Regions from separate parts of the Paenibacillus xylanilyticus genome, predicted to be linked through region 1. Evidence: predicted binding sites of a transcription regulator. Region 1 holds the regulator's gene; the other holds the start of a gene.
What was found. The regulator LexA, encoded in region 1, represses DNA repair genes until DNA is damaged. The targets are predictions, from matches to a motif close to CGAACATATGTTCG.
Positions count from the first base shown of each region.

Region 2: a site for LexA is predicted at 2,106-2,119, ahead of recA (recombinase RecA). Genes of this name have one in related genera too.

Region 1 covers NZ_CP044310.1:4,002,924-4,007,143, forward strand. The annotation lists gene F4V51_RS17600 (HAD family hydrolase) at 1-166, opposite strand, end outside; gene F4V51_RS17605 (hypothetical protein) at 194-706, opposite strand; gene F4V51_RS17610 (DUF896 domain-containing protein) at 834-1,043, opposite strand; gene F4V51_RS17615 (LysM peptidoglycan-binding domain-containing protein) at 1,140-1,517, opposite strand; gene lexA (transcriptional repressor LexA) at 1,814-2,440, shown strand; gene F4V51_RS17625 (aldehyde dehydrogenase) at 2,551-3,846, opposite strand; gene glnA (type I glutamate--ammonia ligase) at 4,091-4,220, opposite strand, start outside.
Region 2 covers NZ_CP044310.1:2,516,488-2,520,707, forward strand. The annotation lists gene pgsA (CDP-diacylglycerol--glycerol-3-phosphate 3-phosphatidyltransferase) at 1-587, shown strand, start outside; gene F4V51_RS11405 (competence/damage-inducible protein A) at 696-1,952, shown strand; gene recA (recombinase RecA) at 2,189-3,253, shown strand; gene F4V51_RS11415 (regulatory protein RecX) at 3,533-4,220, shown strand, end outside.

The DNA of each region.
Region 1 (4,220 bases):
CATATAGACTACGAGCTTCATTACGAACAGCTTCTTCCAATGCCTCAGCATCAACGCCGGTTTCTTGTGAAGCAAGCAGGCAAGTTTCGTGAAATGCTTCACGCACACTGCGTTCATCCCACAATAAAGTATCATCCAGGTCGAACAAAATCGCTTTTAATGCCATTCCGATCATCTTCCCCTTTGTGAATAATTACTTTTTCTCGTCTGTTTCTACAGTAATCTGATGTGCTTTGGCAAATTTCAGAAGTCGTTCAGTAATGGCATCTGTGTCATAGCGGTTCAACAGTTTAGTGAACACCCATCTTTTGCCACGGCTGTTATGTTCGATAACTACCGTTCCCTGCTCAAATCTAAACTTAACGATGTCATCTACTCCAATGGAGCGTTCCCGATTCCCTTTGGTTGTTATAATCCGGTTGCTCCCGATTTTAATGTAAGGACGACGAAGCATAAAAATCACAGCCAAAAACACATACAAAAGCATCGTTACCCAGTCCCATGTTGTCATCGGAGCTTTAACAAGAAATGTGCTCATAAACAGATACAAAAACGCAAGTCCAATGAGGAAAATAGGAAACAGAAGACTGCGTCCTTTGAAAATGTCCTCACCGGGCGTACCCGAAATCGGTTGACCATTTTTTTTGCGTTGCTGATTCAACTGCTTTGAATTTTTCCGAACCGTTCTCTCGAACGAACGAGCCATGAGAATCCCCCTTATGTCATCTTTGTATCGGCTTACAAAAATCGTAAACCGACATTCCCCCTATAAATTTGCATTCTCAAAATAAAAGGAAGAAACCTAAATATCATAATGATATCTTTAGGTTTCCTTAGTGTTTGAGTTTGCCTTGGTGGCCTTGATCTTTCTCATCATCTACAATTTCAATGGAATCCAGTTGCTGTCTGAAGTTGCTGCGGATGTTGTTTAAGTAAATTTCTCTAAGTTTAGCACGTTCGGCAAGTTCTTCCTCTGAAAGTCCAGTGGACTTTTGTTTACGAGCCAATTCGTTAATGCGTGCTACCAGGCTATCTATATCCAATCTTGTCCCCTCCAAAAATACAAAGTCATACTAACTTTGACATGATCGAGGCGGCTTGTCAAGGCTGCTACTTACTCGCTCGAATGAATCATGGTATTAACGTGTAAACTGAGGCAAAATCAGGACTTGTCCAGCTTGAATTGAAGTGGTTTGAAGCTGATTCACTTTCTTAATTGCTTCTATATATATACGCGTATCCATATTTTCCGGTTTATGCTCCAATGACACGCTCCACAGCGTTTCACCCTGGGACACTGCTATTTTGCTGCCAGGAAGAACATTATTCTCGTCTCCTGCAAACACAGTCAATACAGTGCTGCAGCCAATAAATATAATTAATGATGCCATAATCATCTTTAACATCCATGTTGGCATCTTAGCTTTTGCAAACCAGTTCTTAAAGTTACCTATGTTAGACTTGACCGCTTCCGAGTTCACCGGTTCGTAAATACTTTGATAAGTGGAATATCTCATAATTTATCGTCCTCCAAACGTTTGTTCCTATCTGTTAAAATCAATATAACACGAACACTTGTTTTGTACAACAGATTTTTAGAACAATTGTTCGCTTTATTTCAAACCCCTTATTTCCCGAAATTTTCTAGGTGAATCCAAATCAAATACTACTATTCTATTCACTTGATGCACTAGACAAAGAAATCACTCAAAAACATTGGTTTTTCGGGATTTTATTTAGAACTTATGTTTGTACGAACGGAGGTTCTATGTTATAATTTTCCCAAACGTTACTAAAATGGGGTTGATACGGTATGTCGAAGATATCCAGCAGGCAGCAAGCTATTCTGGAGTTTATACGCAATGAAGTCCGGTTGAAGGGATATCCTCCTTCCGTACGTGAGATTGGAGAAGCGGTTGGACTGGCTTCCAGTTCTACGGTTCATGGACATCTGGACCGCTTGGAGAAGAAAGGTCTCATTAGACGTGACCCTACTAAACCGAGAGCCATTGAGTTGTTAAGCCAGGAGGAATCAGAACACTCCCATCAGTTTGCACACAGTGTTGCTCGCATTCCCGTCGTAGGTAAAGTCACTGCAGGGGTACCGATTACCGCAACTGAGAACATCGAGGATTACTTCCCGCTACCAACACATTATGTTGGAGAACAGAAAGTATTTATGCTCTCTGTTGTTGGTGACAGTATGATCGAAGCAGGGATCGTCAATGGAGACTACGTTATCGTGCGCCAGCAGCAAACAGCAGATAACGGAGATATTGTCGTTGCGATGACTGAAGATGACGAAGCTACAGTTAAAACTTTCTACAAAGAGAAAGACCACATTCGTCTACAGCCTGAGAATGCAACATTTGAACCACTTCGTTTAAAACATGTTAGCATTTTGGGTAAAGTGATTGGCCTTTTCCGTGATATTCACTAGTCTTTCTTCCACAGCAAGTCAGATGAAACGTAACGACTAAAAGAGGTTGCCCTGTTCAATAGGACAACCTCTTTTTTCGCTATTCAGTCGGCTTTGCTAACTTCCATTTCTTATCGTTTGAGAATGCTTTTGTGATGGGAGAACACTTCAAAGCTTTGCTTACCATGATATGACCCCATACCACTCTCTCCTACACCGCCAAACGGTAAAAAATGTGAAGTCATATGAGACAACGTATCATTAATGCATCCTCCACCGAAGGACACTTGATCCAAAACCTGATTCTGCAGCTCCTCTTGCTCCGTGAACAGGTATAGCGCCAGCGGTTTGGGACGGTGCACAATCTCAGCGAGCAGAGGATTAAGATCCTCGTAAGTCATTACCGGCAAAATGGGACCGAATATCTCCTCTTGCATCACAGGTGAACCCCAGTCCACATTTCCTACCAAGGTAGGTTCAATCAGCAGCTGATCCCGATCAGAGCGACCACCAATCAGAGCATGACCACCTTCTAAGAAAACAGATAGTCGATCAAAGTTACGTGTGTTGACGATATGCGGAAAATTAGGATTTCCCATTACATCTCTACCGAATTTATCTTGAATCTCTGCACCAATCTCTTCAAGCAGTTTATCGTGTACGTCTTGATGTACAAGCAAGTAATCCGGAGCAACGCAGGTCTGACCAGCATTCAAGAACTTGCCACGAACGATCCGCTGGGCTGCCAACTGCAAATCCGCGTCTTTATGAACAATTACAGGGCTTTTACCACCCAATTCAAGCGTCACCGGGGTTAGATGCTCAGCTGCTGCTTTCATGACGATGCGGCCAACACCTGTGCTACCCGTAAAGAAAATATAATCAAACTTCTCTTTCAACAAGGCTGTGCTGGTTTCGACTTCACCTTCCATGACTGCTACATATTCCTTAGGGAAAATATCCGTAATCAGGTCGTACGTCAGACGTGACACTGCCGGCGTTAATTCAGAAGGCTTAATAACAGCACAGTTACCCGCCGCAATTGCTCCAATCAAAGGACCAAAGCCCAATTGGAACGGATAGTTCCATGGTGCAATAATGAGAGCAACTCCATAAGGTTCTGGATAGATCGTGCTTGTACCATCAGGTATTACAGCACTTGTAGGCACTGCTCTAGGCGCCGCCCATTCCTTAAGATGTTCTAGTGCAAAATCCAGTTCACCCAAAACGATGCGAATTTCAGAGTTATACGCCTCTGTTTCCGATTTATTCAAATCTGCATGCAGTGCGTCCAAGATCCGTTGCTGATATTTCTCTATCCCTTGTCTTAGTTGCTGAAGAGCATTAATCCGATACTCGATATTTTTAGTTTGTCCTGTATAAAAGAATGCCCGCTGATTTGCAACGAGTTGTTTCACTTGATCCATATAAACATCTCCAATTAATGATTTAAAATTAAATTGCTAAAAATATAATTGAATTATAACTTGTTTATATGGAATTATCAACATATCAAAATATCTTTTCTTTGGAAAATATGTATCTTCTCTATTCCTATTATATGTATACTATTAAACGTTGCTATTTTTTTAAGAATATTACACACCGCTGTCCCATTATGTTATCCATCAAAAAAAGCCCTTGGCACTATTGCGCCAAGGGCTCTCCATACTAGTACAGCGTGATATATTGATCGCGTTCCCATTGGTGGACTTGTGTACGGTACATATCCCACTCAATTTCTTTCAACTCGTAGAAGTGAGCCAGGGCGTGATCGCCAAGTGCATCACAGATGACTTCG
Region 2 (4,220 bases), 1.5 Mb from region 1:
TGAATTTACCCAACCGGATTACGCTTGCACGAATTTGCTTAATCCCTTTTTTAATGGTGTTTCTGCTCGTGGACTTTCCATTTTATCCGGAGCCTATGCAGATTGGAAGTTTTTCGCTTCCGTATAATCAGCTGATCGCTGCTATTATCTTTATCATTGCAGCCAGTACGGATGGAATTGATGGATACCTGGCACGGAAAAACAATATGGTCACCAATTTGGGCAAGCTGCTCGATCCGCTGGCTGACAAGCTGTTAGTGACTGCAGTACTCATTTCACTTGTTGAGATGGGTAAGCTGGATTCATGGATCGCTGTTGTCATTATCAGCCGGGAGTTTGCGGTGACCGGCCTTCGCCAAATTGCTCTGCTGGATGGATCGGTTGTGGCGGCCAGCAGCTGGGGCAAACTGAAAACCGTAATACAGATCGTAGCCATCGTTTTGCTTCTGCTTAACAACTTCCCGTTCTCTTATACGGGCGTACATGTTGATGTTATAGCCGTTTGGGCGGCAGCGATCATTACGATTTGGTCCGGCATTGATTATTTCATCAAAAACAAAAATTTGCTTAATTTATCAAAAGCGTAAAAGTTTAAGGTAAAACGGGTAATTTATGAAGGACAGCTTGCGCAAAGGGCAATAGGAAAACATCCTATTGCCCTTTGATCACTCACATTGTATACAGGAGGATGCTGAATGAAGGCAGAAATTATCGCAGTCGGAACAGAGTTGCTGCTCGGACAGATCGTAAATACGAATGCCAGATATTTATCCCGTGAATTGGCTGCTATCGGGATTGATGTTTATTTTCAAACTGTAGTAGGGGACAATCTGAATCGTCTAAGTGAAGCTATTCGAATTGCCCAAGGGCGTGCTGACGTCATTTTGTTCTCAGGCGGTATCGGACCTACGCAGGATGATCTAACCAAGGATGCCATAGCAGCAGTGTTGGGACGCAGCCTACATATTGATCGGATGGCCATGGATAAAATCGAAAGCTTCTTCAGGGATCGCAATGTGGAGATGACGGAGAATAACCGGCGTCAAGCCATCGTGGTTGAAGGAGGGACCCCGCTGGCTAATGAAACCGGCCTTGCTGCGGGTAATGCCATCTCAGATAACGGGAAGCATTATATTGTCATGCCTGGGCCACCGAAAGAACTGATCCCCATGTTTGAGCAGGAGGTCAAACCTTGGTTGTTCCAGCATGTTCTTACGAAAGAGATGCCAATTTATTCGAAAATGCTGAAATTTGCCGGGATCGGTGAGTCGGCATTGGAAGACCGTCTGCTCGACCTGATTGATAGCCAAACCGACCCTACGATTGCACCTTATGCAAGTGAAGGAGAAGTAACGGTACGGGTGTCCACGAAGGCGCCGAGTGAGAATGAGGCCAAGCAAAAGCTGGATGCCATGGAGGTACTCATTCGGGAACGGTTGCCTGAACACCTCTACGCGAACGAGGATGTGCCTATAGAGTACACAATTGTAACCATGATGGCTGATATGGGTCTGACCCTGAGCGCCGCTGAGAGCTGTACAGGAGGGCTTGTCATGCAGAGTCTGACTTCGATTCCAGGCAGTGCTTCCATGCTCAAAGGCGGAATCGTATGTTATTCCAACGAGATCAAGGAAAAGCTGCTGAATGTTCCTCATGACTATCTGGAGGGGGAAGATGCTCCCGGGGCTGTAAGCCCTGAAGTTGCTAAAGTATTGGCTGAGCAGGTACGCATGATAGGGGATTCCGATTTTGGTCTGGCCGTTACAGGAGTAGCAGGTCCAGGTTACTCTGAGCGTAAGCCTCCAGGTCTGGTTTTTATCGCTCTTGCTGAGCGGGGAAAAGAGACGGAGATTCACGAATTGCGTATCAATGGTAATCGGGAGACGGTCCGCATCCGTTCGACCAAGGCTATTTTATACCGCTTATGGCGCAAACTCGTCGCGATGGACTAGGTATACCTTGAATTGCTTTTAAAGCGGTAATCAAGTATAATCATAGCAGACGGAAGAACCGTAGAATTAGGCATTTAGCCTTGTTTGCGGTTCTTTTTTCTGTTTCATTGCAAGTTTTGCCCAGGAAGAGGCGCCTCGGCCTTACAAAAAAAACGAATGTATGTTCGAAAAAAAGCTTGGCAAACGTGTTAAAACAAGGTATCATTATCTTATAAACAGTAAAGGGTGTGAGCATATTGTCAGACCGTCGTGCCGCGCTTGATATGGCGCTCCGTCAAATAGAGAAGCAATTTGGTAAAGGATCTATCATGAAACTGGGTGAGTCAACTCACATGCAAGTGGAAATCATACCCAGCGGATCCTTGGCTCTGGATATAGCACTTGGAACAGGCGGCTTGCCTAAAGGCCGGATTGTTGAAATATATGGACCTGAATCTTCAGGTAAAACAACTGTAGCATTGCATGCGATTGCTGAAGTGCAAAAAGTCGGTGGACAAGCTGCATTTATCGATGCCGAGCATGCACTTGATCCAACGTATGCTAGTAAACTGGGTGTTAACATTGATGAATTGCTTTTGTCCCAGCCGGATACGGGCGAACAAGCATTGGAAATTGCAGAAGCACTTGTGCGCAGTGGTGCTGTTGACATTATCGTTGTTGACTCTGTTGCTGCCTTGGTACCAAAAGCTGAGATCGAAGGCGAAATGGGGGATTCCCACGTTGGTTTGCAAGCACGTCTGATGTCTCAGGCGTTGCGTAAATTGTCTGGTGCAATCAGCAAATCCAAAACCATTGCCATCTTTATCAACCAGCTTCGTGAAAAAGTTGGCGTAATGTTTGGTAACCCTGAGACAACACCTGGTGGACGTGCCCTGAAATTCTACTCTACAGTTCGTTTGGATGTTCGCCGTATTGAGAGTATTAAATCAGGTAATGACATCATCGGGAACCGTACTCGTGTGAAGGTTGTCAAAAATAAAGTTGCACCACCGTTCAAACAAGCAGAAGTAGATATCATGTACGGTGAAGGTATCTCCAGAGAGGGTAGTATCATTGATATTGGTACAGAACTCGATATCGTTAATAAAAGCGGTGCTTGGTATTCCTATGAAGGCGAACGCCTGGGTCAAGGTCGCGAAAATGCGAAGCAGTTTATGAAAGAACATAAAGAGATCGCTCAAGTGATCGAGCAAAAAATTCGTGAAGCGAGCAATCTGACGACAGTAGTTCCAGCTCCAACGAGCGAAGATCAACAAAAAGAAGAAGCAGAAGAACAAGAATTGTTTGAGATTAACGAGTAATTCTTCCTGGCTGGGAGGCCCCAGAAGGCGTTCATTTACTGGACTTCCCGGATTGGGATGAATTGATTCGATCCTGCTAGGGAGACGGCGCGTGATCTCGCGCTGTCTAACAGCTCCTGTCCATTGGACAGGAGCTGTTAGCACATTTATTGAGTGAGCTGGTGCCGGGTGGGAATCCCGGCTTTTTGCATTTTGGTCGCAGTTTTCTTTAAGTAGATAGGTACTTCATAATCAGAAAGATAAAGAGTTGAACAAAACAAAAAGGAGGGAGAGACCTGAATGGATCAACATGATGATGATTTGTACGAAACAGCAGAACTGGAGGGGATCTCCCAATTCCCGGATAACGAAGAACTTACGATTACACGGGTAGAACGAACAAAAAGCAGGCAGGCCCGGTACCGGATCACGTTCGGTATGTACTCGATTACGGTTCTGGAAGATGTAATGATCAAATATAGAATGACCCGGGGCAACACATTTGTGAAGAAAGATCTCGAAGAGATCATAGTAGCGGATGAGCGGCAGCAAACCTATGTTCAGGCATTACGTTACTTAGAGCACAAACAGCGTACAAGGCATGAATTAAGCCAGCGACTTCGTCAGAAAGAGTTTGCAGCACCATTAATTGAAGAAGTGCTGGACCGGCTTGAGCAGGAGAAGCTTGTGGACGATGAAGGGTTTGCGAAGGAATGGACAAGGCAGCGTATGACAGGCCAGAGGAAGGGAAAACTGTGGATAAGGCAAGAGCTTCGTCAAAAGGGCATTGCCAATGAGCTCATCGTTGAAGCGCTTGAAGGCGTCGATGCGGATGTGGAGTTTGAGACAGCTTTGACCGCAGGGCGGAAGAAATGGAACCAAGTCAAAGGGGACATTGCAGAGAAGAAACGCAAAACGCTTCCCTTCTTGATGAGACGTGGATTTCCTATGGATATGGTACGTAAGGTTGTGAATTGTTTAATTGAAG